Regions from separate parts of the Pseudoalteromonas sp. S3431 genome, predicted to be linked through region 1. Evidence: predicted binding sites of a transcription regulator. Region 1 holds the regulator's gene; each other region holds the start of a gene.
The links. The regulator sigma-54, encoded in region 1, starts transcription at its own class of promoters, with help from an activator protein. The targets are predictions, from matches to a motif close to GTTGGCACGNNNNTNGNNT.
Positions count from the first base shown of each region.

Region 2: a site for sigma-54 is predicted at 2,627-2,645, ahead of DO88_RS09555 (EF-hand domain-containing protein). Genes of this name have one in related genera too.
Region 3: a site for sigma-54 is predicted at 2,013-2,031, ahead of fliS (flagellar export chaperone FliS). Genes of this name have one in related genera too.

Region 1 covers NZ_JJNY01000044.1:48,761-59,555, reverse strand. The annotation lists gene DO88_RS08055 (YgiQ family radical SAM protein) at 1-1,545, shown strand, start outside; gene DO88_RS08060 (protein disulfide oxidoreductase) at 1,729-2,136, opposite strand; gene mgtE (magnesium transporter) at 2,337-3,695, opposite strand; gene DO88_RS08070 (HPr family phosphocarrier protein) at 3,797-4,069, opposite strand; gene rapZ (RNase adapter RapZ) at 4,113-4,958, opposite strand; gene ptsN (PTS IIA-like nitrogen regulatory protein PtsN) at 4,978-5,430, opposite strand; gene hpf (ribosome hibernation promoting factor) at 5,435-5,722, opposite strand; gene DO88_RS08090 (RNA polymerase factor sigma-54) at 5,749-7,248, opposite strand; gene lptB (LPS export ABC transporter ATP-binding protein) at 7,318-8,043, opposite strand; gene lptA (lipopolysaccharide transport periplasmic protein LptA) at 8,040-8,582, opposite strand; gene lptC (LPS export ABC transporter periplasmic protein LptC) at 8,572-9,126, opposite strand; gene kdsC (3-deoxy-manno-octulosonate-8-phosphatase KdsC) at 9,123-9,674, opposite strand; gene DO88_RS08115 (KpsF/GutQ family sugar-phosphate isomerase) at 9,675-10,646, opposite strand; gene DO88_RS08120 (calcium/sodium antiporter) at 10,650-10,795, opposite strand, start outside.
Region 2 covers NZ_JJNY01000040.1:139,329-150,123, forward strand. The annotation lists gene DO88_RS09570 (YciK family oxidoreductase) at 1-370, shown strand, start outside; gene rluB (23S rRNA pseudouridine(2605) synthase RluB) at 457-1,326, opposite strand; gene scpB (SMC-Scp complex subunit ScpB) at 1,323-1,913, opposite strand; gene DO88_RS09555 (EF-hand domain-containing protein) at 2,065-2,586, opposite strand; gene DO88_RS09550 (hypothetical protein) at 2,810-3,241, opposite strand; gene xthA (exodeoxyribonuclease III) at 3,482-4,288, shown strand; gene DO88_RS09540 (energy-coupling factor ABC transporter permease) at 4,294-4,941, shown strand; gene DO88_RS09535 (putative RNA methyltransferase) at 4,938-5,738, shown strand; gene yfbV (terminus macrodomain insulation protein YfbV) at 5,777-6,223, opposite strand; gene DO88_RS09525 (acetate kinase) at 6,509-7,723, shown strand; gene pta (phosphate acetyltransferase) at 7,725-9,878, shown strand; gene DO88_RS09515 (ACT domain-containing protein) at 10,112-10,498, shown strand; gene DO88_RS09510 (PTS glucose transporter subunit IIA) at 10,502-10,795, shown strand, end outside.
Region 3 covers NZ_JJNY01000049.1:34,494-45,288, reverse strand. The annotation lists gene fliD (flagellar filament capping protein FliD) at 1-854, shown strand, start outside; gene DO88_RS06565 (hypothetical protein) at 1,245-1,559, opposite strand; gene fliS (flagellar export chaperone FliS) at 1,568-1,969, opposite strand; gene DO88_RS06575 (sigma-54 dependent transcriptional regulator) at 2,324-3,760, shown strand; gene DO88_RS06580 (DNA-3-methyladenine glycosylase I) at 4,003-4,599, opposite strand; gene DO88_RS06585 (sensor histidine kinase) at 4,730-5,842, shown strand; gene DO88_RS06590 (sigma-54-dependent transcriptional regulator) at 5,839-7,278, shown strand; gene fliE (flagellar hook-basal body complex protein FliE) at 7,434-7,766, shown strand; gene fliF (flagellar basal-body MS-ring/collar protein FliF) at 7,787-9,502, shown strand; gene fliG (flagellar motor switch protein FliG) at 9,495-10,535, shown strand; gene fliH (flagellar assembly protein FliH) at 10,539-10,795, shown strand, end outside.

The sequences.
Region 1 (10,795 bases):
GATACGATTCAGGATATTCGCGGCACGGCTGTTATTCGAAAAGAGCCCCTACCTGGTTGGCGTGGCAGTGATTCTACCGCTATTGATAAAATTGGTAAAATCGACCCTATTCCAAACCCATATGGCGCGGATGATGTTGGCTGTAGTAAATCTGAATTTAAACAAGCCGGTATTGATTTAAAAGCTGAAGCTGCAAAACCAATTATGGTTCAGCCTGCGCGACCTAAACCGTGGGAAAAAACCTACGTTAAGTTACCTGCTTATGAGCAAGTAAGTGTTAACAAACCTTTGTACGCCCACGCCTCGCGCATTTTGCATCAAGAAACAAATCCTGGTTGTGCAAGAGCGCTGTTTCAGCGACACGGCGATCGTTCTATTTGGGTAAACCCGCCAGCATACCCGTTAGAAACACATGAAATGGATGCTGTATTTGGTTTGCCGTATCAGCGTATTCCTCACCCAAGTTATGGTGATGCTAAAATACCTGCTTACGATATGATTAAAACATCAGTTAATATTATGCGTGGCTGTTTTGGTGGTTGTTCGTTTTGCTCAATTACAGAGCATGAAGGGCGCATTATTCAAAGTCGTTCGCAAGAATCTATTATTGAAGAAATTGAACAAATTAGAGATAAAGTTCCCGGCTTTACTGGTGTTATTTCTGATTTAGGTGGTCCAACGGCGAATATGTATAAGCTGCGCTGTACGAGCAAAAAGGCAGAGAGTACCTGTAGACGCTTATCATGTGTATATCCTGATATTTGTAAACACATGGATACAGATCATACGCCAACAATAGATTTGTATAAAAAAGCACGTGAAGTTAAGGGTATTAAAAAGGTATTGATTGCTTCAGGTGTTCGTTATGACCTAGCTGTACGCGACCCTCGTTACGTTAAAGAGTTAGTAACTCATCATGTGGGTGGCTACTTAAAAATAGCGCCAGAGCATACAGAGGATGGTCCATTATCAAAAATGATGAAACCAGGTATGGGAGCGTACGATCAATTTAAAGAACTATTTGATAAGTACTCTAAAGAAGCCGGTAAAAAGCAGTATTTAATTCCTTACTTTATATCTGCTCACCCAGGTACAAAAGATGAAGACATGGTAAATATGGCTTTATGGCTTAAATCAAACGACTTTAAGCTTGATCAGGTACAAAATTTTTACCCATCACCTATGGCTAATGCGACGACTATTTACCATACAGAGATGAACTCTTTACGTAATATAAAAAACAACTCAGAAGTTGTTCCAGTACCTAAAGGCGCTCGCCAACGTAGATTGCATAAAGCTATTTTACGCTACCATGATGCAGCAGGTTGGCCGATGATACGTGAAGCACTACGTAAAATGGGTAAAGCTAATTTAATTGGTAAAGGGCCTAACTGTTTAGTGCCAGAAGAAGGGCGTGATGAAAAAATAGGTAAAGGCGGTAAAAAAGGCGGGCGACCAGCATTAACGCGACATACCGGTTTTAGCCAATTTAAAAAGGCAAACACTAAACCAAAAGTAGGTGGTAATCGTCAAAGTACACGTTAGTAATTCAATCTGCCAGTTATTAGTTTAATTGCGATACGCGCTTTTCAGCCTTCGTAATACGTAAGTTGAGTTAACCTTGCTCTTTATTATCAATATTATTGTAGATGATAAAGAGTGAGCTTTTAGAGCCCCCTCTTTGAGCTGCGCGTATTTAGTGCCTATATATTTGCAGTCAGTTCTTCCTTATAACGTTGATGATAACCACAAACGTAATTTAAGTGACCATAACGGCTGAATACCTGTTAGCCCTTGCGTCATTTTATTATCTTTTAAGATTATATAAGATGGCGTGACTTGCCCTTGCCAATCGGTAAATATCTCACTGTGTTGATCGTTGACGGTCGTAAAACTGTAGCCATGATCATTTAGATAGTTATGTAGTTCTTGATCAGAACCTGATTTTATTGCGATGCTCACGACAGGATAATTATTCTCGTTTGCGAGTTCGTTTATGGCAGGGGAGGTAATACTACAAATAGAGCACCAAGTTCCCCAAAAATACACAAGGGTTGGTTTATCTTGGCTCATTGCTGCTAGATCAATGTTTTGCTCTTTATAATCTGTTAATTGTAATTGAGGATTTGCTGGCATGACAGGTTGCCGCCACCAATTGACGGCAGTATAAATGACGAAAAATATGGAGCCATATACCAATACACTTTTTAATATTGATAACCCTTTTTGTTTTAGCGTTTTTTTAGGTGTCTCTTTTTTATTCTTGATATTCGTTGTCATAGTTGCAGCTTTACCCTAAGTATTTTTTACTTTAGTTATTTGCAAAAATTTCTAATTTATACCAGCAACCAGGTAGCAGTTCCTAAAAAGGCGAATATACCAACAATATCTGTCACAGTGGTTAGCACCACACTCCCTGCAAGTGCGGGGTCTATATTCATTCTTTTAAGTATTATTGGAATGCTTGCGCCAGCCACACCAGCCACGACTAAGTTCATAAACATAGCGAAGGCAAGTACACCACCAAGCATAAAGTCCCATTGCCATAGGGCAATAACACCTGCAATTAATAATGACCACAAAATACCGTTTAATGCACCAATGGCAAGTTCTTTCATCATTAAAAAGCGTTGGTTTGTTTGGTTTATATGGCCTACCGCAATACCGCGTATAACAAGCGTTAACGATTGACTTCCTGCAACGCCACCCATAGAAGGGACAATACCGTTTAGTACCGCCAAAATAGGTAAAACATCTAGTGTTCCTTCAAAAAAGCTAGCAACAAAGGCCGCTGCAAGTGCGGTTAGTAAATTGACACCTAACCAAACTGAACGTTTTTTAGAGCTTTTGAGTACTGGCGCAAAGGTATCTTCTTCATCATCTAGACCGGCTAAGCCTAGTAAACTATGCTCTGCATCTTCTCGAATTACGTCAACAATATCATCGATAGTGACACGACCAAGTAATTGATCGTTATCATCCACAACAGGTGCTGATATCCAATTATGGCGCTCAAATAGTTGCGCGACTTCACTTTCATCCATTGAAATTGGGATTGATTCACAATCTTCATCCATTAAATCGCGAACAATTTTTTCAGGTGGGTTCGTTAATAACGTACTCAGTGATAGAGCGCCTATAAAACAGTTGTGTTTATCAACAACATATAGATCATCTGTACCTTCTGGTAGCTCCCCACGTAGCCTAATATATCTAAGTACAACATCGAGCGTTACATCAGGGCGAATGGTTACCGTATCGGTGTTCATTAGCGCGCCAGCTGAACGCTCTTGATATGAAAGTGCTTGCGTTGCACGCTCACGGTCTTGAATATCCATCGCGCTGACAACGTCTTTATAAACGGTGTCTGGTAAACTACGGAGTACTTCACCTAAGTCATCGTGGCCCATGTCTTCAGTTGCGGCTGCAATGTGCTCAGGTTCCATTTGGGCAATAATGCCTAAACGAACATCTTCGGAAAGCTCTTCAAGAACATCACCTTGTACATCAGGGTCAACCAATTGCCAAAGTAGTCGGCGAATTTTATGCGGCGATGACTCTAATAATAATGCGGTATCACAAGGAGCTGTTTTTGCTAACATCCGCCTAACTTGAACAAATTGACCACTGTTAAGCGACTTTGTCACTTGTTTTAATTGTTGTAGTGGATAGTCTTGTTCAAAAGCTTCAGGCATTGGCGTCCTTATTGATTTTTATATAACTATGGATAGGGAGGTTTATTAATGGGGTAATTAACCACATTTAGTTTATCTTAGTTTCGGTTTTTAGCTAAGTGCTATTCTTCTTCATTAAAGCGTTGTGCTATCAATTGACCAACGGCATGTAAAGCTTGTTCGGCATCAGGGCCCTCACACACTACTTTTACCTCTTTTCCTTGACTGCTTTCCAGTAGCATTAAAGCCAATACACTGTCCCCAGGCGCTTCTTTATCATCTTGATATATCATGATTGAGGCATCAAATTTAATAGCAAGTTGCGCTAATACTGTAGCGGCTCTTGCATGAAGTCCTAATTTATTTTTTATTAAAAAAGTGTCTTCTAAACGCATAAGTTACTCTACCTAAGCTGAACAGATGATTATTTTGAATGAGTTATTTTTCTTGTTCTCTATGGCGGATTTTTACATTTGGATGTGTCATCGAAAAACTTTCACCAATCGTTTGTGCTAAATATACTGAGCGATGTTGCCCACCAGTACAACCTATAGCAATAGTTAAGTAGCTACGGTTATTTCGCTCTAAATGTGGCAACCATGTTTGTACAAAAGTTTGAATTTGCCAAGTGAACTTTTGGACAATGCTGTGGCTGGCTAAGTAATCCTTTACGGGTTGGTCTAAGCCATTTAAAGGTTTTAATTCTGGCTCCCAATGTGGGTTCGGTAAAAAGCGTGCATCAAAGACATAATCAGCTTCCTTAGGAATGCCGTGTTTAAAGCCAAACGACTCAAAAGTAACAATGAGTTGTTTATCTTTTTTACCCAGAATTTTTTCACGAATTGATTCAGCAAGTTGATGAACACTTAAATCACTCGTGTCGATCATATAGTCAGCGCGAGTAGTGAGAACATCGAGTAGTTCTTTTTCTTTTTTTATTGCTAAATCAAGAGGTAATGAGTCAACTGATAACGGGTGTAGACGGCGAGTCTCAGAAAAACGTTTAATTAATGTTTGATCCTCACTGTCTAGATAAAACAGAGTCGGTTTAGCAAAGCCAGGTAAGTATTCAAGGATATCGTTAAATTCGTCTTGCTCTTTTGGTAAATTCCGGACATCAATACTAACTGCAATTTTGTCGTAGTTATCAGATACACTTCTCACTAAAGAAGGTAGCAGATTAATTGGAATATTATCTACGCAATAATAACCTAAATCTTCAACTACGCGTAAAGCAACCGATTTTCCAGAACCGGAACGGCCACTTATGATAATTAATTCCATTTATCACCCATTATGTTAATTACGATTGTTCTACAATAACTTGATACAGTTCAGTATCTGATTTTGCGCTGCGTAACTGTTTACAAAAATCTTTATTATTTAGTTTATCAGCTATCGTTGCGAGCGTCTTTAAGTGCTGCTGGTTATCGCCATCAGGTACGATGAGAGCAACAAATATATCAACAGGGCGATTATCTATTGCATCAAAATTAATAGGTGTTTCGCTTACTAATACGAGTGCTAAAGGCTCTTCTGCGCCGCTCATTCGCCCATGAGGGATTGCAATGCCTCTTCCTATACCAGTGCTTCCCAGTTTTTCTCTATTCATTAAGGCGCTGAGAATATCTTGTTGAGAAAGATATGGGAGCTTGTCATGAGCAAGTTGACTGATGAACTCTAAAATTCTTTTTTTACTATTAAAAAGGACCGCAGCTCTGCTGCAGTCCTGGCATATAAGTGAACTTAATTTCATAATATTAGTGTCGAGCAAGCTTCTCTTTGTGTTTAATAACTTGGCGATCGAGCTTGTCAATCAGCGAGTCAATGGCGGCGTACATATCTTGATGTTCAGTAGAGGCAAATAACTCAGCTCCACTTACATGAATCGTTGCCTCAGCTTTTTGGTTTAATTTTTCTATATCAAGAATGACATGAACATTATTAATATGATCTGAGTGTCTTTCTAGCTTCGCAAATTTGGTATTTACATAATCTCTTAATGAATCAGTTACTTCTACGTGACGACCAGTTAAGTTTAGTTGCATAAGCATTACCCTCTTTGTTTAGCGTCTTAAATCAAACTTTTTCGCTGATTTGACGGTGGAATAGCTAGAGATTCGCGATACTTTGCGATTGTACGTCTCGCTACTTTTATTCCTTGCTCAGCTAATATATCTGCAATTTTACTATCACTCAATGGTTTTGCTGAGTTTTCTGCTGCGATTAATTTTTTAATGAGAGCGCGTATTGCTGTTGATGAGCATTCGCCTCCATTTTCAGTACTTACATGGCTTGAGAAAAAATATTTAAGCTCAAAAATACCGCGAGGTGTATGCATATATTTTTGAGTTGTTACGCGTGAAATAGTTGATTCGTGCATTTCGACCATTTCTGCTACATCATTTAAAACCATTGGTTTCATGGCTTCGGGGCCATGCTCAAAAAAACCTTGTTGTTGCTTAACAATACAATTAGTTACTTTTAATAGTGTATCGTTTCTACTTTCTAAACTTTTAATAAACCATTTAGCTTCTTGTAGATGCGAGCGAATAAACTGGCTATCACCACTTGATTTAACGGTGCGTGACATTGCTGCATATTGGCTGTTGACTCTGATTTTAGGCATGCTATCTGGGTTTAGTTCAACAACCCAGCGACCTTTTATTTTTTTCACCGATACATCAGGAATTACATACTCAGATTCTTCTCTAACTATAGTATCCGCCGGTTTTGGGCTAAGAGTATGTATTAAAGTCATTATTTCTTTAAGCTCTTCTTCTTTGAGCTTTGTTTTTTTCATTAATGTACGATAGTCGCGAGCAGCTAATAGATCAATGTGCTCGGTTAAAATCATTTTTGTTTCATTAATATAGGGTGTTTCTTTATCGTATTGGTTCAGCTGAATACATAAGCATTCTTGTAAACTACGTGCTGCAATACCAACAGGGTCAAACAATTGAATTCGTTTTAAAACAGCTTCTATTTCGTCAAGTTCAACTTCGTTGTCTTCTTCGTTCTCTTGATTAAAACTTTCTAAAATTTCTTCGCAGCTCAGCGTTAAAATACCCGAATCATCGACGGCTTCAACAATCGCAATCGCAATCGCTTCATCGGTAGGACTAAAGGGAGTCAGTTGTAGTTGCCACATTAGGTATTCATGGAGCGTTTCAGTTGAGGAGCCTTGGTATATAGATTCATCTTCAGGCATTGGTCCTGATGATGACGCTGGGGCTGCGCTCATATATTCATCCCAACTAACATCCATAGCCATTTCATCACTTAGCGTATCTTTAGCAAGTGCTTCACCACTGTCTTGCTCATATTCGCTCGGAACATCATCAGCATTTGCGCTAACAGTGACATCGTCGTTATCTGCTTTTTGCTCGTTTTTACCAGTAGAATCTTCGGCGTAATCTTGCTCTTCAACCTCTAATAGGGGGTTGCTGTCGAGTGCTTCTTGTATTTCTTGCTGGAGATCCAATGTACTGAGTTGCAACAGGCGAATTGCTTGTTGCAGCTGTGGAGTCATTGTAAGTTGCTGGCCCATGCGCAGCTGTAATGATTGCCTCATGTATCTCTAACAATCCTTTTATGTTGTTATAATTAATACTAGCAGATGCTTAAAGACATGGCGTAAATGTTACAGCCTAAATTGCTCGCCTAAATAAACATCACGTACTGTTTTATCGTTTAATACGTGTTCTGGAGTGCCTGATGCAATTAACTCACCATGAGAAACTATGTAGGCTTTTTCGCAAACATCAAGAGTTTCTCTTACATTATGGTCGGTAATTAACACACCAATACCACGATTTTTAAGATGTTCTATTATTTTCTTTATATCTAACACTGAAATAGGGTCAACACCAGCAAAAGGCTCATCAAGCAATATAAATTTAGGATCAGCGGCTAGTGCTCGCGCTATTTCAACTCGGCGACGCTCGCCTCCTGATAATGCCATACCTTGGCTATCACGAATGTGCTGAATACTAAATTCATCTAATAAATTGTTAAGTGTGTCTTCTCTTGCTTGCTTATTTAGCTCTTTACGTGTTTCTAAAATAGCCATTAAATTTTGATAAACAGTAAGCTTTCTAAAAATTGATGATTCTTGGGGTAAGTAACCAATGCCTAATCTAGCACGACTATGCATAGGTAAAAGAGTAATATCGTTATCGTCGATAGAAATCTTGCCTTTATCACTAGGTACAAGGCCTACAATCATATAAAACGTTGTGGTTTTACCTGCACCATTAGGGCCAAGTAACCCGACTATGCTGCCAGCCTTTACTTCCAGACCTACATTTTTTACAACTTCACGGCCTTTATAACTTTTAGCTAATAGTTCTGCTTTTAATGTACTCATGGCTGACCTTTATCGTTTTTTTCTTTTTTAGTCTCAATAGGTACTAAAATAGTATGCACACGATCGGTTGAGTTTTCGTCTTTTTCAGCGCTAATTAATTGCTGTTGCATATCGTAAGTAATACTCTTGGCATTTATTTTTTGACCCGCTTGCGATACTTGTGCATCGCCAATAAGGGTTAAAAATCGTTTAGCTACATCATAACGAACTTCGTTTGCGCTGGCGCTCATTATAGTGCCATCAGTTTGTTTTTCTTCGAAATATGCAGGGCTACCAGTTGCAATTAGTAGCTGTTTATTATCGCCTAATTCATCACGTTTATGTACTTCTAAACGGTCGGCTGTAATACGGCGGTTGCCGTGAATAATCTCAACATTTTTTTCAAAAATTCCGACGTTTTCTTTTAATTGGCCTTCTTGTTTGTCGGCACTTATTGATATTTGATTCGCTGCAGGTTGAATCGCTTGTTCAGCAGCGCTAAGGTTGAAAGCTAGTATAAGTGTCGGAATAATAAGTATTTTTGAAATTTTATTGGTCATAATATATAGTTCGCGTATGGTTAATAAGTTTTATCACTTCAGTTTTTAAATCGGCTTCAAGGCCTTTACCGGTGATCTTTAAATTGGGTCCCGTAACAATAACGGGTTGCTCTGAACGCATCGTGAGTAGTTTTATATCTACTTGAATATTATCCGCATTAATCTTGTCTATCATTGCATTATCAGTAAGATTCTTGGCAACCACGTTACCTTCTAAAATTAATTGTTTTCCTTCATATAACGTTGCTTCGTCTGCATTTATTCGCCATGTTTGTTTTTCGTTATATAAGGTGAAAATGGGCTTTTCAAAAAAGGTAAAGCCTAGCTGTTGATATAATTCCATTTTAGCAGCTGTAACTTTATGATTAATTTTACCATTTTCATCATAGGCCGTTTGTTTTAGCTCAATAGCAATATAATCAGGCTTAGCGATAACTTCAGCTTCAACCTGAGCTGTCATATTTGTTTGTGCAAAATAAGGGTACCAAAGCCAAACCATACAGCTGATGAATAAAACGCTTAAAATTATGCGCGCTGTATTCATGAACTAGTACCTTTGCTAGTAAGTGGTTTGTCGTTCTCTAGCATAAGTAAGTCGGTTAGTTCTCTCACTGCGCCAAAACCACCCAGCATCTGTGTCGTGTAATGTGATAAACGCTTGATTAGTGGGTGAGCATCGTTAACTGCAACGGCAAACCCGACTAATTCCATTACTGGCATATCGGGGCCATCATCACCAATATAGGCAATTTGATCATCACTTAGGTGAAGCTTGTTTTTTAGCTCTTCGTAAGCAATAAGCTTGTTTTCTTGACCTTGATAAATATGTTGTACTGTTAAACTGGTCATACGTTGTTGCACTATCTGCGAATGGCGACCAGTAATAACAGCCACTTCAAAGCCACTGTTTATAAGCGCTTTAATGCCAAAACCATCTTTTGTATTAAATGCTTTGAGCTCTTCACCTTGATTGCCAAGATAAATTCGGCCATCAGAAAATACACCATCAATATCGCATATAAGTAGTTTTACTTTTTTAGCACGTGCTTTTGCATCAGCACTCAGCGGTTGATAGAGTTCTTCAAATTGCATTTATAATACTCCTGCTTTTAATAAGTCTTGCATATTTAGTGCGCCAATAGGCTGGTTTTGCTCATTAACAACAATCAAGCCATTTATACGTTTGTGTTCCATTATATTAAGCGCTTCAGCAGCTAAAATATCTTGTGTAGCTGTTGTGCATGACCTAGTCATAACAAGGTCTATTTGTGTTGTATGAATATCTAGTCTTTGCTCTAAAATACGGCGTAAATCACCGTCGGTAAATAATCCCACTAGCTGATTACTTTTATCAACAATGGCTGTCATACCAAGGCCTTTGGCTGACATTTCAATAAGTGCATCTTTTACGGTTTGTGAAACGCTAATAATAGGTGTATTTGCGCCGCTGTGCATAACATCTTTTAAGGTTAGTAATAATCGTTTGCCTAAACTGCCCCCAGGGTGAGAAAGCGCAAAATCATCGGCGGTAAAACCACGAGCTTCTAACAGAGCCACTGCCATCGCATCGCCCATAGCAAGAGTCGCTGTAGTGCTCGCCGTTGGTGCTAACCCTAAAGAGCATGCTTCTTTTTCTACTTTAATGCATACATGTACATTTGCATGTGTTGCCATGGTCGATTTAGTATTGCCTGTCATGGCGATTATTTTTGCGCCAAGGCGTTTTAAAACAGGGATAATATTTAAAACTTCACTCGTCTCACCTGAGTTTGAAATAAGCATGACAACATCGTTTTTGGTGATCATTCCTAAATCGCCATGGCTAGCTTCGCCTGGGTGTACAAAAAAGGCAGGGCTTCCTGTACTTGCAAGTGTTGCTGCAATTTTATTACCTATATGGCCTGATTTACCCATGCCAATAACAATAATTCGACCTTCGCAGTCAAACATTAATTGGCATGCTTGATGAAAGTTTTCATCTACATATTGCGCTATGTCATTAAGTGCTTGGCGTTCAATATTGAGAACACGAAGACCCTGTTCGATAAAGTTCAGCGTCGTCATTATTTACCCTACTTGACTAAAAATATACCCTTGGTAGCCCAAAAATGCGATAAGCAATAAGCCACCTTCCACTCTATTGATGCGTTGGGTGCCTCTAAAGTTCAATGACATGATGATAAGAGCAAATGTTGCACCAATCATAATGAGTA
Region 2 (10,795 bases), on a different contig from region 1:
GACTGCACAAGCGATGATCACTAAAGCCTTGTTTCCGGTTCTTCGTAAATCTGATAATGCATCAATCGTATTCACATCATCAGGTGTTGGTCGCAAAGGCCGTGAATTTTGGGGACCTTATGCCATTTCGAAATTTGCAGTAGAAGGCATGATGCAAACATGGGCATGTGAAGTAGGTAAAACAAACATTCGTGTAAACTGTATTAACCCAGGTGCTACGCGCACTTCAATGCGAGCGGCTGCATATCCAGGTGAAGATAGAGACGCGCTTGCTACACCAGAGGATTTAATGCCTACCTATTTATATCTAATGAGTGACGATTCTAGTGAAGTGAATGGCGAATCGTTAGATGCTCAGGTAAAAAAATAACCCAGCCTAAGTCCTGTGTTATTTAAAAGCACATTAAAAAAGCCGCAATGAGCGGCTTTTTTTGTGTTAAATAAATAACTAATTGATTATTTACGTTTAGTCGGCTTAACACGTTGATTGTGTTTTTTAACTGCTTTACGGATTTGGTTGATTTTAGCGCGTTTATCTTTGCGCTTTTCTGGCATAACAGAAAGCTTAGTCTGCGTCTCCCGACCTAATTTAACGGTTTTGCGTAAATAGTTTACCGTTTCTAGATCATACTCCATCCAACCACCTTGCGGTACGCGCTTATCTAGCTCCAATTTACCGTAACGAATACGAATAAGACGAGATACTTCCGCATCTTGAGATTGCCATAAACGGCGGACTTCGCGGTTACGCCCTTCATTTAACGTTACGTTAAACCATCGGTTAACACCTTCGCCACCCATTGGGGTTACAGTCGTGAATTTGGCTGGGCCATCTTCAAGCTCAACACCACGTAGTAGGTTTTTAACCGTTTCGTTGGTTACTTCACCAAATACACGTGCAGAGTATTCACGTTCTACTTCATAACTTGGGTGCATTAAACGGTTTGCTAACTCACCATCATTAGTAAACAGCATCAAACCTGATGTATTAACGTCTAAGCGGCCTACTGCAATCCAACGATCGCCATCAATACGAGGAAGTCGGTCAAATACAGTACGACGCCCTTCTGGATCTTTACGTGTACTTAGCTCACCTTCTGGTTTGTTATACATAATTACACGACAAATTCTATCTGCTTTTTCTTCAATTTTCACAGTGTGTCCGTCAACACGAATTAAGTCTGTTTCCTCAACACGGTCGCCTAACTTTGCCACTTTACCGTTTACACTAACGCGGTTTGCATCAATGTATTTTTCCATTTCACGGCGCGAGCCTACGCCTGCACGGGCTAGGACTTTTTGTAACTTTTCACCTTGTATACTCATTCGGATGGTTCTCTCACAGAAGGATCACTTAATAACTGGTTAATTTTACTTTGCTGCTCTGTTGGCAGTGCTGGTAAATTATCTAAACCTGTTAACGAAAAATAATCTAAAAATTGTTTAGTAGTTGCATATAAAGCCGGTTTACCCGGAACCTCTTTATGCCCTACCACTTTAACCCACTCTCTTTCGAGTAAGGTTTTTATAATATTCGAACCCGTAGTAACTCCCCTTACTTGCTCAATTTCGCCACGTGTAATGGGCTGCCTGTATGCAATAAGCGATAATGTTTCCAGTAAAGCACGTGAATACTTAGGCGCACGTTCTTGCCACAAATTATTTAACCAAGGGCTTAAACTACTACATGCCTGAAAGCGATAACCACTGCCAACTTCGACTAGACGAATACCACGAGTTTGAAAATGTTCTTGTATAGTATCTATTGCGTCGTTTATTCGCGCCATAGAAATAGCTAAATCTATTAATACTACGTCTTTAAGGTGGCGCTTACTAACAGGCTTATCTGCAACAAAAATAGCTGCTTCAATGATCTCAACTAGTTGTTCATCACTAATTCGCCGACCCGCCATACACACTCTTAACAAATAAAAATACACAGCCATCTATTATGACAGAACAACACCAAACTAGGAAAATATATCTACTAAATAACTAGATTTTAAACACAAAAAAGCCAGTGATTATCACTGGCTTCTAATTTACTCTTTAAAACAACAAATATTAGCTGCGTTTAATTGCTTCTAGTGCGTCATCTTCGGCTACAGCATTACCGTATTTTTTAATGTAACCCTTAAACTCACTTCTGCTGATGCGCTTATCTTGGTTTTCATCCATATAACCAAAATGATTTGAAATATCATCATCGTTGCCTTCAGCAATCGAAATATAACCGTTGCTATCATTATCTAAACTTGAAAAACTACTCTCAATTTTATCAAACTTAGCTATTTCAGCTTTAAACGCTGATTCACTTACGTCACTATCAGTCGCCACTTTACCTGCATTAAGCTGCATGTAGGCGTTAAATTCTTTACGGCTAATTTCATTATCCATATTGGTATCAATATTCGAAAAATGCTCCCAGATGCTATCATCATCCGCTTCGACTTTTGAAATGTAGCCATCGCTGTCGTTGTCCAGGCTTGCAAAATCACTGTCTATTTTCTCAAGGCCTTGATTTGAAGAACAAGCCGCGAGGCTCAAAGATGCTAAAATTGTTGTTGCTAATGTTAACTTTTTCATAAGACGTGTCCTTGTAATTAAATAAATGTCACTTTAGCTAATACAATTCGGATGCCAATGTTAGTTAACTAATTAAAATCAAATAGTTACAAACAAATAGAGCATTTAACAAACAATTTCAATAAGTTATATCTGAAAACTTTGCAAAGTGCTTTGTAATTTTTGCAAAAAAAAGCCCAGTATATGTAAATATACTGGGCATGCTTTTCAAATCTTTGTGTTATTAAATAGCCGCATTTTGATAACGTTTTACAAAATCAGTTACTTTTTGACCATTACACTTTAGAGAGTTTAAATTACCGATTTTTTGACGAACTGGCGCTAGACCTTGTTTTAAAGCAGTCATACACAGTTGTGTTTCTTGTTGAGTGTCTTTAGCAAACACCTCAACTTTAGTTTTAATCACTTCAGCAGTTGTTCCTTTTTTAGCAATATCACGAATATCTTCGCCATTACACAAAATACTTTGTGAAAAGCGTGATAAAAACACACCATGCTGGGCTGCTTCTTTACGAGCGGCAGAAAAGCCTTCATTGGCACTTAATACACACAATTTAGATTCTATTTTATTATCTTTACTAAAATACGAATTACTTTGTGCCGAGACCGTAGTTGATGCTAAAAGTGCTGCAGCTAAAATTAGTTGTGTTTTCATGTGAGATCCTATTTGAACGAGCTTATTGAGTGATTTCGCGCATTATATAACCTGTTTTTTAGATATCAATTGAATTTTTTATTTGTTTAACAAATTAATATAGCATTAACAATGTTTAAACTTTAAGCACCATTTGGTCAACAATTATGCAGCGATTTTCTCCATTTCAGTCATGTTATGTACGCGTAAATACTGATACAATTTGGTGCATTAAATAGAACCAATTTTAAGGTAAATTCAATGAAAGTGATTTCTTTCAATATCAATGGTCTGCGTGCTCGTCTTCATCAATTACAAGCAATTATCGATAAACATCAACCAGACGTAATTGGACTGCAAGAGATTAAGGTTCATGATGAGGCGTTCCCACTAGAAGATGTGCAAAAAATGGGATACCACGTTTATTACCATGGTCAAAAGGCACATTATGGTGTGGCTATGTTATGCAAGAAAGAGCCTAAATCGGTCTTAAAAGGATTTGCTACCGACACTGATGAGTCGCAAAAACGCATGATAAGCGTTACTGTAGAGCAAGAAAACGGTCGTGATTTAACCGTAATGAATGGTTATTTCCCGCAAGGCGATAATATCAATCACGAAACTAAATTCCCTTATAAACGCCAGTTCTATATTGACTTGATGACTCACCTTGAAACAAACCATACACCCGATCAAGATATAATTGTTATGGGCGATATCAACATATCACCTACCGATTTAGATATTGGTATTGGTGAAGTAAATGCTAAACGTTGGTTAAAAACGGGTAAATGTTCTTTCCAACCGGTAGAGCGTGAATGGCTTGCAACATTACTTAATTGGGGCTTTAAAGACACCTTTAGAGAACAAAACCCAGAAACAGACGATCAATACTCATGGTTTGACTATCGCTCTAAGGGGTTTGTAGATAACCGAGGACTTCGAATAGATGTAGTACTTGCAACTAATGAGCTTGCAGCACGCTGTATAGATACTGGTATTGATTACGAACTGCGCGGTATTGAAAAACCCTCAGATCATGCCCCTATATGGTCAACATTTAAGTAATTACTATGCTCAGCATAACAATACAAGGGCTACTTTGGGCCCTTGTAATTATTATTGCCCTACTAAGCTTTAATAAAAAAACATATAAAACATTGCTTAATACGCCAGCCCGTCAAACTGGCGTGCTTGCGTGTGCGTTAGTGTTTGCAGTGCTTTGGCGAATAAATGCAGGAATTTTAACTGGCCTCGATTTACACATATTAGGCGTTACAGCTGCAACATTAATTTTAGGTTGGCGATTGACTATTTTAAGTAGCCTACTTGCCACAGCCCTACTGACTGCATTTGGTCAAATTGAACTTGAACTGTTACCAGTTCAACTGCTTATTGGTGCGTTTATTCCTATTTTACTAAGCTACCTTGGCTTTATAATTAGTTACCAGTATTTACCTCGTCATTTTTTTGTTTATATATTTGTTTGTGCGTTCATAACTGCAGGGGTTATAGCCTGTATAAAAATAAGCCTAGGTGCTTTATTTTACTTAGCTATAGGGCAATACAATTGGCAAGAACTCGCAGATAACTACGTTTATTTAAGTGCCATAATTTGGTTTCCTGAAGCAATGCTCAACGGTATGGCTATAACAGTTATGATCACCTATCGCCCGCATTGGGTAAAAACTTTTTACGATAAGGACTACCTAGACTCATGAGTCTACAATATCAATGCCCACTGTGTAACCACGCACTTTTGAAAACTGATTCAACACTTCGTTGTGCTAACAACCATAGCTTTGATGTTGCTAAAGAGGGCTATGTTAATTTACTGCCTGTGCAACAAAAAAACTCAAAACAACCAGGCGATTCGCTTGAAATGGTACAAGCTAGGCGTGCATTTTTAGAGCGTGGCTATTATGGCTTTTTGCAACAAAACCTTAGCGACATAATCAGTAATATAAGTGCAAATACTATTATTGATTTGGGATGCGGTGAAGGGTTTTATACTCAAGCAATAGCAAGTAAAACAAACGCAGTTGTGTACGGCGTCGACATTTCAAAATCTGCGGTTAAATATGCAGCAAAGCGCTACCCTAATTGCAACTTTAGTGTGGCATCAATTAGCCAAGCGCCTTTTGAAAGCCAATTTGCTGATGTACTTGTTAGCGTATTTGCACCTTTGTTTGAGCAAGAGCTTGAGCGCCTTGCAAATCAAAGTGCAACGTTAGTGGTTGCAAGCCCAGGTCCTTGTCATTTAAAAGAGTTAAAGTCGTATATATATTCAAAAGTAAACGAACATACTGAAATATCTTCGCCAAAAGGGTTTCAAAAATCAGAGCAAGCTCTTTTAACAGAGCATGTCGCGCTTAGCTTTACTGATATTAAAAACTTAATAATGATGACGCCATTTGCATGGAAGTTCAGGCCAGAACATTGGGAAGCACTCAAGGAAAAAGGCGAGCATACTGTCACCTTGTCATTTTACATTACGCAGTTTACAAAAACTGCATAATCAAATTTGGGGTTATTTAGGCGTAAGTTTAACGACGTCTAAAATTGCTCTTTCGTAAACGCTTTATCCATTTTATCAAACATGTCTTTAAGTAGACTCGCAAGCTCCAAATAACGAGGCTTTTTTTCGCTTAACTGCGCTTGATAACCGTTGGCAACCATTTTTGTATAAAGCTCGTGATACCACTTTTGCATGGCTGGCTCTAAAGGTGTTTGCGCACGCTTACCTAGCCATAATAACCCTTGTAACGGTAACGAGATAAAAAACAAAGCACTCGCAATAGCTTGCGGTAAGAAGTCTGAACCGAGGTAATTCAGCTGAAAAAATAACGTAAGCATGGCTAAAATAGGCATAACTGTGATCGCAAGATCAGTAGCTTTAATAACCTTAAACTCGATGAATAGAGGTGCTAACTCTTTTCTCATTGGCCATTGTTTTGCATACAACCGCCCTGTTTGTACTTGTGACATCACACTTTTTTGCATCATGACTCCTCACAGTGACTCTATTAAAACACAATACTAAATTGATTATTTCTAAAGTGTAACACAATTTTAAGGGCTTTTACTTTCTCAGTAAAAGTGCTTAAATTTGCTGTTAAAGTGTGCAAAACACTAAACTAAATTCCATAACTGGGGTAAAATATTTCGCATTGATTCAGCTACATTTTAGTTTAGCTTAATTAAATGTTTTAGCCTTATTTATCACTCTGAGTGTAACGATTAATGTTTCACGTTCACTTACTAAATTTTGTTTATGGAAATGAATTTATGCCAACAACCTCCCCTAAGTCACAACACGTTTTAGTACTAAATTGTGGTAGCTCCAGCTTAAAATTTGCCATTATTGATGCAAACACGGGCCACGAAATTATATCTGGTCTAGCAGAGCGCTTAGGTGCAACAACTCCTTCTATAAAATATAAATTCAACGGCGCTAAAACTGTCATTAACTTAGTAGCAGGTCAAGCCCATGCAGAGGCAATAGATACGTTAGTAAGCCTAATAAAAGATCATAGCTTAGATGAGCAACTTATTGCTGTGGGTCATCGTGTTGTGCACGGCGGCGAGCATTTTACGCAATCGGTTTTGATTGACGAGAAGGTCATTGCGGGTATTACACAGGCAGCAACACTTGCGCCACTTCACGGACATGCTAATTTGTTAGGCATTGCATCTGCACAGGCATCGTTCGAAGGCTTACCACAAATAGCCGTATTTGATACTGCGTTCCACCAAACGATGAATGAAGTAGCTTACCTTTATGCACTGCCATATAAGCTATATACAGAATTTGGCGTTAGACGTTATGGGTTTCATGGCACAAGCCACTTTTATGTTGCAGGCCAAACAGCAAAACTACTTAATCAACCTATTGAGCAAAGTAACTTTATCAGTGCCCACTTAGGTAATGGTTGTTCAGTGTGTGCTATTAAAAATGGTAATAGTGTAGATACCAGTATGGGCCTAACACCACTAGAGGGCCTAATGATGGGCACCCGTAGTGGCGATATAGATCCAGGCCTGTTTAACTTTTTAACCACGCAGCTCGATTACACTGCACAGCAAATAGATAACTTGCTCAATCAAAAAAGTGGTTTATTAGGTATCAGCGAGCTTTCTAATGATTGCCGCACAATCGAAGAAGCGGCTGTTGCCGGTAATAAAAAAGCAATACTCGCGCTTGATATGTTTTGCTACCGTCTTTCAAAACAAATTGCCGCTTATATGGTACCACTACAACGCCTTGATGCGATTATTTTTACCGGCGGTATTGGCGAAAACTCTGATATTATTCGTGAAAAAGTAATCTCACAGCTTGCCTTTTTAGGACTTGATTGCGATAAACAAGCTAATCTTAATGCTCGTTTTGGCCAAGAAGGCATTATTAGCTCTTCACTGGCACGTAGTAAAGCCGTTGTCATGCCCACAAATGAAGAGTGGGTTATTGCACTTGATGCTGCAAACATAGCAAAGGAGCTTTAATATGGCGCGTCGTATTATGTTAATTCCTGTCTCTACAGGTGTTGGTCTAACCTCTGTCTCTGTTGGTTTAGTGCGTGCTCTTGAACAAAAAACAGTTAAGGTTAACTTTTTTAAACCAATTGCGCAGCCCCGCTCGGGTGAAACGGGCCCTGAAAAATCAACGCAAATAGTTACCCAAGGCTCACCGATTAACCCACCTACACCTTTTGCACTCGATTACGCAGAGCAAATGATTGGCGATGGCAAAGGTGACGACCTACTAGAGGAAATTGTTGAGCGTTTTGAGAGCAAAATAAACGACGATGAAGTAGCCATTATAGAAGGTATGGTCCCTACTCGTCGTCAACCTTACGCTGGACGTGTAAATCGTGAAATTGCACAAACACTTGGCGCCGACATTGTATTTGTACTCACCCCCGGTAATTACAGCATTACACAAATAGAAGACCGCCTTGAAATCGCAGCGGGTAACTATGGTGGAATTGATCACCCTCGCGTACTTGGCTGTATTTTTAATAAAGTAAATGCGCCACTTGATGAAGAGGGCCGCGCTCGCGCCGATTTAGTTGACACCTACAAACCAGAAGAACTTGAAAACGAATTAAATCGTTTAGCGTCGTTACCTATTTTTAGAAAAAACCCGTTTATGCTACTTGGTGCAATCCCTTGGGATTTTGACCTCGTCGCACCTCGCGTAAAAGATTTAAGCGCGTATTTAAAAGCAACGATAATTAACGAAGGCGATATGCTGCATCGTCGCCTGCGTCGTATTACTTTTTGTGCGCGTACAGTGTCAAATATTTTAAATTACTTTACCCCAGGAGCCTTATTGGTAACACCAGGCGATCGCTCAGACATACTTGTGGCTGCGTGTTTATCAGCTATGAACGGCACTAAACTTGGCGCTATATTACTCACCGGTGGCTTTGAGCCAGAGCCACGTATCATGGCCTTGTGTGAGCAAGCTATGCAAACTGGCTTGCCTATACTCGCTACTGATGGCGATACATGGCGCACCTCGTTATTACTGCATAACTTTAATATGGAAGTACCAAACGACGACGACCAACGAATTGAAAAAGTAAAAGATCATAACGCTGAACATATTGATTCTGACTGGTTAGACACGTTAGCCAAAAGCGTAGGTAAAACACGTAAATTATCGCCTCCAGCATTTCGTTACTTGTTAACAGACAAAGCCCGTAAAGCCGGAAAAACAGTTGTGCTACCAGAAGGCAATGAACCTCGTACTATTAAAGCGGCTGCTATTTGTGGCCAACGCGGCATTGCTAAAACTATATTGCTTGGCGATCGCGAAGAAATAATGCGCATTGCAGAGCAACAAGGGATTGAGCTTAACGAACACGTAAGTATTATTGAGCCTAAAAGCATCATTAATGATTATATTGCGCCTATGGTCGAAATTCGTAAAAGCAAAGGCCTAACTGCCGTAGTCGCGCAAGAGCAACTGCAAGATAACGTGGTACTTGGCACAATGATGCTTGAGCAAGGTAAGGTAGATGGCTTAGTGTCGGGTGCAGTAAACACCACTGCCAATACAATTCGCCCACCACTGCAGTTAATTAAAACAGCGCCAGGATCATCGTTAGTATCATCCGTGTTTTTTATGCTGCTGCCTGACCAAGTGTTAGTTTATGGTGACTGTGCGATTAACCCAGACCCTAATGCTGAACAACTTGCAGATATAGCTATTCAATCTGCCGACTCTGCTGCTGCATTTGGTATAGAGCCGCGTGTAGCTATGATCAGTTACAGTACGGGTACGTCTGGCACGGGCGCTGATGTAGAAAAAGTACGCGAAGCCACAAAAATAGCGCAGCAAAAGCGTCCTGATTTAATCATTGATGGGCCACTTCAATACGACGCAGCCATTATGGAAAACGTGGCACTTAAAAAAGCACCTAATAGCCCTGTTGCAGGTAAAGCGACTGTATTTATATTCCCTGATTTAAATACAGGCAATACTACCTATAAAGCAGTACAACGTAGCGCTGATTTAATAAGTATTGGTCCAATGCTACAAGGTATGCGCAAACCTGTTAACGACTTAAGTCGTGGTGCATTAGTTGATGATATTGTGTATACCATTGCACTAACGGCCATTCAAGCAGCACAAGCTGAAGCACTTAATTAAACATCAACACTCACATGTGCTTTTTATAGCCTAGCTATTATTTATTTAATAATTAACTAGTTAGGCTATTTATACCCTGCAACCCCCATACTTATCCACAGAAATTGTGGGTAAGTTTTTCTACCTTCGGGAATTAACTCACTTACTATCAGGTTAGTTACTGTTACACCTTTAATTTAAAGCTAATAATCTATACTATAAACCTACCGATATTGCTGTTTCGCAGGTTTTTAATGTCAAAACAAACATTACAATTACACAGCACCGTTTTATCTATACATAGCTTAGATATAGATGCCGACATACCTGCGGCGCTGTTAAAACTCCCGTTGTTTTTTATTTCTAAAACCCACGACGAACTTTCAATTGTATGCCCTAGTAGCTTTGAAATAAACAGCCTAGACACAGAGCCAAATTGGCAAGCACTTGAAGTTGTTGGCCCACTTGGTTTTTCGCTAACCGGGATAATGGCCAATATTTCGGGCGTATTAGCACGTGCTAAAATATCTATATTTTCAATTTCAACCTACGACACCGATTACATACTTGTAAAAAAGCAAACTGCACTTCAAGCTATTACGGCACTAAAAAAAGATGGCTACAATGTGGTGGCTGAATAAATTATGAAAGCACAAAAAGTAGAATATATTGCGCAAAAAAAAATACCTCGTAACGCCATTAATATTACCAGCCCTTTTTCAGGCAAAGTACTGGAGCTAAATGAACATCCAGAACCTTTGTTTAGCTTTGGCACACTTGGGCCAGGTATTATAGTGCAACTAACTAACCATAAAATTTTAGCGCCGTTTGATGGCACTTTATTACAGGTAAAAAATGCAGGCACGGAGTTTATATTACAAGCAAAAAATGGGTTGAAAGTGTTAATCAACTTAACCATTTCAACATCGCAACCAATT
Region 3 (10,795 bases), on a different contig from region 1:
GTGATGGTAATAATACAGATACAGGTGGATTATCTCGATTAGCCTATGATGTAACAGATGCAGACCCCCTAAATCATACAACTAACTTAACTGAAGTAAACGCTGCGCAGAATGCACAAATCACCATTGATGGCACGTTGGTTGTATCTAGCAGTACTAACGAGTTTAGTAATGTGATTGATGGTGTCGATATTACCGCTAAAAAACTGCATGATGCCGCGGATAGTGGTGACATAAGTGACATATCGGTCACTGAAAATAATAATAATATTAAAAGTGGTTTAAGCGGTTTTATTGCAAGCTACAATGAGTTGCTAGAACTTAGTAACACTTTAGGTGCATCTGGCGAAGATGGCGTAGGTGTAATGGCGGGAGATTCCTTATTACGTGGAGTCATGTCTAAACTAAGAGATACAATAACAAATTCAGTTAATGTAGAAGGTAATTCGCTGTCACTTTCACAACTAGGTGTAACAACAGACCGATATGGTGTGCTTAGTTTAGATAGTGATACCTTAAGTGACCAAATTAATGCAGATGTAGGTTCTGTGCAGCAGTTTTTTGTTGGCAGTAACGATGATGATGGTGGTTTTGCACAGTCGTTTGATGAGTTAATGAGTTTCTATACAGATTCTGACGGAATTATTCAAAACAGAATCGATAGTAAAACAAATCAACTAGATGATTTAGATGATCAGCGAGAGAGTTTAACAAGTAAAATGGAATCGTTATCGTCTCGACTATATGCTCAATATAACGCAATGGATTTATTAGTTGCAAGCCTTAATAACACCAGTAGTTATGTTCAAGCTCAATTAGAAAATATGCCAGGTGTAGTTAGACAATCAAATTAATCCTTTAGTAAAAGCTTTACTAAACGTGATCAATAAAAAACCGCTAAGTTTAAACTTAGCGGTTTTTTATTGTGTAATATTTATCTGAGATAATACTTATACTAATCTGCTTATATGGGGTCTATTTAACCTAAACTCTGGACAATAAATCTATCTCGGGCAGCTATTTTCAGCGCTAATACCAATCTGCAATAAAACTCGATAAATTTGAGGGCTTAAACTTGGCGCTAACTGTGTTAAAAATTTCTGATATAGAACAACTAAATAACGAAATTTTTGCCCAGTTATCGACAAGGTTTTCTTTCCTCAAAATAGCTCACTTAATTAAGCTGATTGGTATAAATTACGTGTAATATATAGAGTATTGAATAAAGTTATTTAATTTACTTACTAAGTCGCTTTATAAGCCTTAATAGCCCTTCCTGACTTTTTATACTTAATAATTGCTTTAGATGATTCACTTTTAGCTATGTTAGCTTTAGCTAAAATGGAATTAATTGTAATTTGAATTGACTGTAATTGCTCTGCATTAGGGCTGTTATTACTTTCACACCATTTTTTTAAATCTGTATTTAAGGTTTTTAAAATGGGTTGAGCTTCATCGGCATTATTATCGTTCACTAACGATTCAATTTCCTTAAGCAGTATTTTTATATGTTCTGCTTGATTTGTTGTTAGCTGCTCTGAAGCATTACTCGCATTCATAATATAAGCTAAACCGCAGAAACACGTTGATCAACAGGAATATTATCCCAGCCTTCTTTTATTTCTTTTACAATGTTAGACACCTCTAATACCGCGTCAACATCATTATTTAAATTGGCTTTGGTTAATGTGCGTTGGCAATAATCGTAAAGTGCCAATAAGTTGTTAGAAATACTAGGGTCTTGTTCTACTTCTAAATTAAGTGCATCTTGCAGCGCGCCGAATAACAAAACGCAGGCTGATATATTCTCGCCCTTTTTTTCAATCTCTTTTCGCTCAATAAATCCTTTTGTAGCTGCTAAACGACCAATAATATTACTGAAAATAAGATTTATTTGTTCGTACGGGGTCATTTCGGCAATATTACTTACACGAACTTGACTGTATTTTTTTACTGAAACATGAGCCATGGGGAAATCCTAGATTTAAACGATAAAAATTATGTAAAAATAAAAGCAATAATAATGCCAAGCATTTTTTACTTATCTATTTATCGGCATGTTCGCTTTCAACTTAAGCTAATATTAGATTATATTTACTAAGAAAGTCAGCTTTGCTAAGGAATTAAATAATTTTAAAAAAATGATTTTGACACAACTTTAATAATTGGTACTTAATGATTAACTCTTAAGTATTGTTATTTTAACTAGCTGTCTGTTTTTTGGCGTTTATGTCAAAAAAATGCCGCTATCGCTTGCATCCATGGCGAACTGGCTTACAATTTAGGTAATTAAATAAATGAGTGAAAGTACGGCTCGCTAAATATGATCTTGATTTTAGATAATAATAACAATCGCGCAATAGGTTTAAATGCATCGCTTACTTTTATTGGTGAAGCAGTACAATTGTTAAATGAAACAAATTTTGAACAAGAGTGTGAAAAGTACCAACAAAAAGAATGCATGATCATTTTAGGTGCATTGCAGTTTCTTGATCACGAAGGTTTAATTAAGCGCTACCCAACCTTACCTTTTTTATTAATAGGCGAAACCCTTAAACCATTACTAAGCATTGCTAATGTGGTTGGCCTCATTTGCGAACCGTTTAGTCATGAAGTAACAACACAGTTGCTTCACGATTGTCAGCAATATCAGCGAATGTTACCAAATGGACATAAACATACCAAACCCCTTAAAACCTTTGACGGGCTAGTGGGTGAAACAGATGCAGTAAAAGATGTACGCTTTTTAATTGAGCAAGTGGCAAAAACGGACGCTAATGTTTTAATTTTAGGTGAGTCAGGAACCGGTAAAGAAGTCGTTGCTCGTAATGTACACCTGCTTTCTAAGCGTAACAATGGGCCATTTGTGCCTGTTAACTGTGGTGCTATTCCGGCGGAGTTATTAGAAAGTGAGTTATTTGGCCATGAAAAAGGGGCATTTACAGGAGCAATATCCGCTCGTAAAGGACGCTTTGAACTTGCACAAGGTGGTACGCTGTTTTTAGATGAAATAGGTGATATGCCGTTGCAAATGCAGGTTAAGTTGCTGCGCGTATTACAAGAACGCAGTTACGAGCGAGTTGGCGGTACAAAGGCGATTCAAGCTGATGTACGTGTTATTGCTGCAACGCACCGAAATTTAGAAAATATGATTGAGGAAGGTAGTTTTCGTGAAGATTTGTACTATCGATTAAATGTATTTCCTATTGAAAACCCGTCATTAAGTGAGCGCGCAGATGATATTCCACTGCTTTTAAAAGAACTGATGCGCCGTGTTAACGATCAAACAGGTTCTACCGCTAAGTTTACTGAGCGCGCAGTGGAGAGCTTAAAAGAGCATGCTTGGCCTGGTAACATTCGTGAGCTAGCTAATTTAGTGGAACGAATGGTTATTATGTTTCCTGAAAAGGTAGTCGATATTCCCGATTTACCCAATAAATACCGCTATATTGAGGTAGAAGCATATGAGCCTGAGTACCCAGAAGAGTTAATGGAAAAAGACGCGTTTAACGATATATTTAGCACAGGATTCAGTGATTACGAAAACGAACCTGAAGCAGAGTTTAACCAAGTTGGAAGTGGGTTGTTGCCCGATGATGGTATTGAACTTAAAGATTACTTAGCCGAGCTTGAAATTAGCTTAATAACGCAAGCGTTAGAGCGCTTTGATTACGTTGTGGCTCGCGCAGCAGAAATATTAGGTGTACGCAGAACCACGCTAGTTGAAAAAATGAAAAAGTATAACCTTTCAAGAGATTAGTTTTTGAACGCCTGCAAGCAGCGCGTCTACAAAACAACCTCAAAAACTTTGGTGGTAGACGTCTAGCTTGCTCACGTGAAAAGCGAAGCTTTTAATTATTTAAACACCCATCCAAAAAACTACGTTTTTGAACGCCTGTAAGCAGCGCGTCTACAAAGCAACCTCAAATCAAAACTTTGGCGTAGACGCTGAGCTTGCTCGCGTGAAAAGCGAAGCTTTTAATTACCTACCTATTTACCTGCTTACTCACCACTAAAAGCCTTAATAATTTCTTCTTTTCTAAAACAGTCATTACTGTGATCGTTAACCATACCGCAGGCTTGCATGTGTGCATAGACTGTTGTTGGGCCTAAAAACTTAAATCCTCGCTTTTTTAAGTCTTTAGCAAATGCAGTTGATTGTTCAGTTATAGCAGGGTAGTCCTCAATATTATTCACGTGACTAACAAGCGGCTTATTACTCACAAATTGCCATTGATAGTTGCTAAAGCTACCAAACTCTTTTTGAATATCGATAAAACATTTTGCGTTATTAACAGTTGCTGCAATTTTTAAACGGTTACGAACAATCTCTTTATTTAACATTAGACGCTCAATGTCATCTGATGTAAATTCAGCTACTTTTTTTACATCAAAATTAGCAAATGCCTTTTTATAACCTTGGCGTTTTTTTAATATGGTGTACCAACTCAAACCCGCCTGTGCTGATTCAAGAGTTATAAATTCGAATAGTTTTTGGTCATCATAAAGTGGCACCCCCCATTCTTCATCATGGTAAGTAACGTAGTCAGGTTTAGTCGTGTCTAGCCATGGACAACGGCATTCTATTTGCTCACTCATTATTATTCCTTAGCGTGCGTCATTTTTATGTCGCTTGTTTTTCTTATGTAACTTAATGATAAATATATAAATAAACTTTGGTACAAATTGTGCATTTAACTCTGTATCTACATTAGTTTGAGATTTGATTATGGCCCTTGCAAGCGTGCTAAAACCACAGTTTATTTCTGCAAATAAGTATAACCCATGTTTACTTCAAGAGGAGTACATTGGTGAGCTAAGTGATCTTCGTAAGCAGGCAAGTTGGCTTTCGCACTTGGTTGATACAATGCCCACTGGTGTTGTTGTACTTGATGGTAAAGGCATGGTTGCTAAAGCGAACCAAATTGCGATTGATATGCTTGGTGAACCACTTGAAGGTGAAAAGTGGTTTTATGTTATTCAGCGGTCTTTCAAACCACATCAAGATGATGGACACGAAGTATCATTAAAAGACGGGCGTTTAATTAAGCTCGATATCACCGCTTTGGCTCCAGAGCCGGGACAACTTATTTTAATGACGGACTTAACTGAGACGCGACGTTTACAAAAACGTGTTGCACATATGCAGCGATTAAGTGCGCTGGGTAAAATGGTGGCGTCTCTTGCGCATCAAGTACGCACGCCTCTATCTGCAGCAATGCTTTATGCTGCTAACTTAGGCTCAAAGCGCTTGCCAGAAGCATCTCGCGATAATTTCCAAACTAAATTGATGTCACGATTAAAAGATTTAGAAACGCAGGTTAATGACATGCTGTTATTTGCTAAAAGCGGTGAGCAGCAAGTCGTTGAACAAGTCTCTATGCAGCAATTATTAACAGAAGTGAAAACCGGTGCTGATGCCATGGTCGCACTTAATGAAAGCGAGCTGGATGTAAGTCTTCCTGAACCAGATATTGTAATAGTGGGGAATAAGACAGCGCTAGCCAGTGCTGTTCAAAACCTTATTCACAATAGCATTCAAGTGATTGGTTCTGGGGCTAAAGTGCATTTGAGTGCCGCGACTGATTTACAAGATCACGACTTTGTGCGTATTAGTGTAAGCGATAATGGTCCCGGTATTGATTTAAGTCAGGCTGATAAAATGTTTGAACCCTTTTTTACTACAAAAAGCCAAGGCACTGGTCTAGGGCTTGCTGTTGTAAGTTCGGTGGTTAATGCGCATCAAGGACGTGTTGACGTTAGTAACAATGCTCATGGTGGAGCTTGTTTTAGTTTACTGTTGCCAATACGCGCGACATCTAAATTAGAGGAATCATTATGAGTAATATTATTTTAGTCGTAGAAGATGATGCGGGGCTCCGTGAAGCTTTAATTGATACGCTGGAGATGTCAGGTATTGAATGCGTTTCAGCTAATAGCGCAGAGCAAGCGATGTTATTGCTTAAAAAAGAGCAATTTTCATTAGTCGTAAGTGATGTGCAAATGGGAACCATGAGCGGTTTGGACTTACTGCGAAGTATTAAATTAAATTATCCCGATTTACCTGTATTGATGATGACGGCCTATGCCACGATTGATGATGCTGTTGAAGCTATGCGTTTAGGTGCTATTGATTATATGGCTAAACCATTTGCACCTGAAGTGCTGCTAAATATGGTGAGTCGCTATTTGCCTGAAAAAGCGAGAGAGACAGATGGCCCTATTGTTGCCGACCCAAGTAGCATTCAATTACTCGAACTTGCAAGTAAAGTTGCACGCTCTGATGCGAGTGTAATGGTGCTCGGGCCTAGTGGTTCAGGTAAAGAAGTGCTCGCGCGTTATATTCACGATAAATCGAGTCGATGCAATGAACCCTTTGTTGCTATAAATTGTGCTGCGATCCCTGAAAATATGCTTGAGGCCACTTTATTTGGTTACGAAAAAGGGGCGTTTACAGGTGCTATTCAAGCATGCCCTGGTAAATTTGAACAAGCGCAAGGCGGAACAATTTTACTAGATGAAATCACTGAAATGGATTTAGGATTACAGGCAAAGCTACTACGAGTGCTACAAGAGCGGGAAGTAGAGCGTTTAGGTGCTCGTAAGACAATCCAACTAGATGTTCGTGTATTAGCAACGAGTAATCGTGACTTAAAAGAAGCGGTCGCTAAGAACCAATTTAGAGAGGACTTATATTACCGACTTAATGTTTTTCCATTAATGTGGCGACCTCTTTGCCAGCGCCCTGGTGATATAATTATACTCGCAAAGCATTTAATAGAACGCCATATAAATAAAAGTAAAGAGCCTATGGCCTACTTAGATAAAGCAGCAGAGCAAAAACTACTTGCTCATGCATGGCCTGGTAATGTTCGTGAACTGGATAACGTAATTCAGCGAGCACTGATACTACGAAGTGGTAATACAATAAATGAACATGCTATTTTTATCGAAAACTTAGTAGCAAGCGATTTTGTAATTACACCAACAGAAGTATTGGAAACAGCAACGTCAAACGAAGCTATAAATAGCTTAAGCACGGCATATTACGATGAAAAAATGCCTATGGTTGGTGAGCCAAAGCAAGATTTACTTGCGGTTGACACCGGGAGCTATAAAGATGAACTTAAAGACAAAGAGCATAGTATTATTTTAGAAACATTAGCTCGCTGTCAAGGTAAGCGCAAAGATGTAGCAGAAACATTAGGTATTAGCCCTCGAACATTACGTTATAAGCTAGCGCAAATGCGCGATTTAGGTATTTCACTTCCTGCATAATCCCTCTAAGCCCCAAATTTAATTAATTTAATTTGGGGTTGTCAAAACTCTGACTCACAAGCTGACTGTAACCAATTGTTTTAATTGTGTTTTTAGTTGGCATGGTTTGTGCTTTATTATCTTTATAAGCTTAACTGCATTGTCAGAGAAAAATTATGAAAATTCAAAATAGCGCTGTCTTTCAAGAAATGCAATCAATGGCCCTTGAAGCTGGCCGTAATAATCAAATTAATAAATTGCCAACTCAAGTGCAGTCTACTTCTACTGCACAATTTGGCGATATGCTAAGTAATGCGCTAAATACAGTGCATGAGTTACAACAAGATACAGGCCAAAAAGTAAAAGCAGTTGAAATGGGTGACCGAAGTGTATCGCTTGCTGAGGCGATGATTGCTTCTCAGAAATCTTCGGTTGCATTTGAAGCTACAGTACAGGTTCGTAATAAACTTGTAGAAGCTTACAAAGAAATCATGAACATGCCTGTTTAACTAGGTAGTGGAGAATTATCGTGGCGCAATCTAACCAATCTACAGACCTTGCACTTGCTAGTGGTGATATCGACCAAAGTGATAGTGATGATCAACAAGAACAGAAATCAGGCTATTTAAGTGCTTTAAATGGTACTGATGTATTACGCCAAGTGACACTGGTTATAGCTCTGGCTATTTGTTTGGCTATTGCCATTTTTATCATTATTTGGGCACGTCAGCCAGATATGCGCCCATTGGGTAAAATGCAAACAGAAGAGTTAATTCAAACCCTCGATTTTTTAGATGCACAAAAGATAGAATATCAACTTGATGGTAATGTCGTATCGGTTGATGAAAGTGAATATCAAAATATAAAATTATTAATGACTCGCGAAGGGTTAGACCAAGGACCTACTTCGGGATCAGATATTATCATGCAAGATATGGGGTTTGGGGTTAGTCAGCGTCTTGAACGTGAGCGCCTCAAACATGGTAGAGAGCAGCAATTAGCACGTACTATAGAAGAGCTTAATAATATTACTCGTGCGAAAGTATTGCTTGCTATACCAAAAGAGAACGTATTTGCGCGCAGAGAGAAAAAGCCATCTGCCACCGTTGTGCTAACACTTAAACGTGGACGCTCTCTTAATGGTGAAGAGATAGACTCTGTTGTTGATATGATTGCTTCAGCAGTACAAGGCTTAGAGCCAGGTAGGGTGACTGTTACAGATCAAAATGGTCGCTTATTAAATTCAGGTTCGCAAAGCTCATTAGCAGCACGTTCTCGTAAAGAGTACGACTTAGAACGTAAACGAGAACAAGAATATTTAGAAAAAATAGACAGCATTTTAATACCTGTCGTAGGGCTTGCAAATTATACAGCCCAAGTTGATTTAAGTATGGACTTTAGTGCGATAGAAGAAACACAAAAACGCTACAATCCAGATTTACCTGCAGTGAGAAGTGAAACCACATTTGAAGAAAATAACATAGGCGGTTTAGCCGTTGGTATTCCAGGTGCGCTTACGAATCAGCCTCCACTAAACTCGAATATTCCAGAAGTAGCAGGACAAGGTGGTGCAGGAACAGGCACTTCGCCAACTCGTAATCACAAAGAATCTACGCGAAACTATGAGCTTGATACTACTATTTCGCATAAACGCCAGCAAACGGGGGTAATACGCAGAATAAGTGTATCGGTTGCTGTTGATTATATTCCAAAAGTGGATGAAAACGGCGAAACGACCATGACACCACGATCAGTGGAGGCATTGTCAAATATTCGTCGTTTATTACAAGGCGGTGTCGGGTTTGATATGCAGCGTGGCGATGCACTTGAAGTGGTAACAGTGCCATTTGTGCGTGAAACGACAGGTTTAGACCTTGAAGTCCCAATGTGGGAGCAAGATTGGTTTGTGAAGTATGTGCGTCTGGGTCTAGGTGCCTTAGTAATTATTGTTCTTATTATGGCCGTTGTTAAACCAATGCTTAAACGTCTAATTTACCCAGATAATACCTTGGAAGAGTATGATGAAGATGCATTGAGTTCAGGGGTTGATATTGGTGACAGTACACTTGATATGCTAAATAAAGACTTTGATTCTGCTTCAATTGGCTTCTCTAGCGATGGTACACTACAGTTACCAGACCTACATGGTGACGAGGACTTATTAAAAGCAATTCGTGCCCTTGTAGCTAACGAACCAGAACTATCATCACAAGTAGTGAAAGCGTGGTTAACAGAAGATGACTGATCAAGAACAAAAACAACTGCCAACAGCATTTGATGTTGATAAGCTCGATGGTGTAGATAAAGCGGCTATATTACTTTTGAGTTTATCAGAAGAAGATGCGGCGCAAATACTCAAGCATTTAGAACCTAAACAGGTACAAAAAGTGGGTATGGCAATGGCGGGCTTAGATGACTTGTCTCAAGCTAAAATAAGTGCCGTGCATAATTTGTTTATTGAACAAATTCAGAGTTTTAGTACGATAGGCTTCCAATCTGAAGATTTTATCAAAAAAGCACTTACAGCTGCATTGGGTGAAGATAAAGCAGCCAGCCTTATTGACCAAATTGTTATGGGATCAGGCGCTAAGGGACTTGATTCTCTTAAGTGGATGGACTCTAAGCAGGTAGCGAATATTATTCGTAATGAGCATCCGCAAATTCAAACTATTGTTTTATCTTATTTAGAGCCAGAGCAGTCTGCTGAAATATTGGCACAGTTTCCTGAAAAAGTACGTTTAGATTTAACTATGCGTATTGCTAATCTTGAAGAAGTGCAACCTGCGGCATTGCAAGAGCTCAATGAGATTATGGAAAAACAATTTGCAGGTCAAGCGGGTGCGCAAGCAGCTAAAATGGGCGGTTTAAAAGCTGCAGCTGATATTATGAACTACCTTGATACAAATGTAGAAGGGCAGTTAATGGACTCTATTCGTGAGCACGATGAAGAGATGTCACAGCAAATTCAAGACTTAATGTTCGTATTTGAAAACTTAATGGATGTTGAAGACCGTGGCATTCAAGCAATTTTGCGTGAAGTACAACAAGATGTACTTATGAAAGCGATTAAAGGCACAGACGATGCTCTTAAAGAGAAAATATTAGGTAACATGTCTAAACGTGCAGCAGAAATGCTTGCTGATGATTTAGAAGCAATGGCACCTGTAAGAATTAGTGAAGTTGAAGCTGCGCAAAAAGAAATTTTATCAACTGCACGTCGTTTATCTGATTCTGGCGAGATTCAGCTAGGTGGCGGTGGTGGTGAGGAGTTCCTGTAAAGCATGAGTAAGTTAAAAGGTCGTCCACTCAATGCAGAAGAAGCAGATGAATTATTAAGAAACTGGTCAGTGCCCAATATGGCTCCGGACGAAAGAAGTTTTGGAGATCGTTCAACTGCTTTTGGCACACCACTTTCGGATTTATACAAAAAAGAAATGGCCGAAGAGGTACCTGTAGAGGAACCTCAGGAACCTGAATTACCTTCTATTACTATGGCTGAACTTGAGCGAATTCGACAAGATGCTTATGAAGAAGGTCT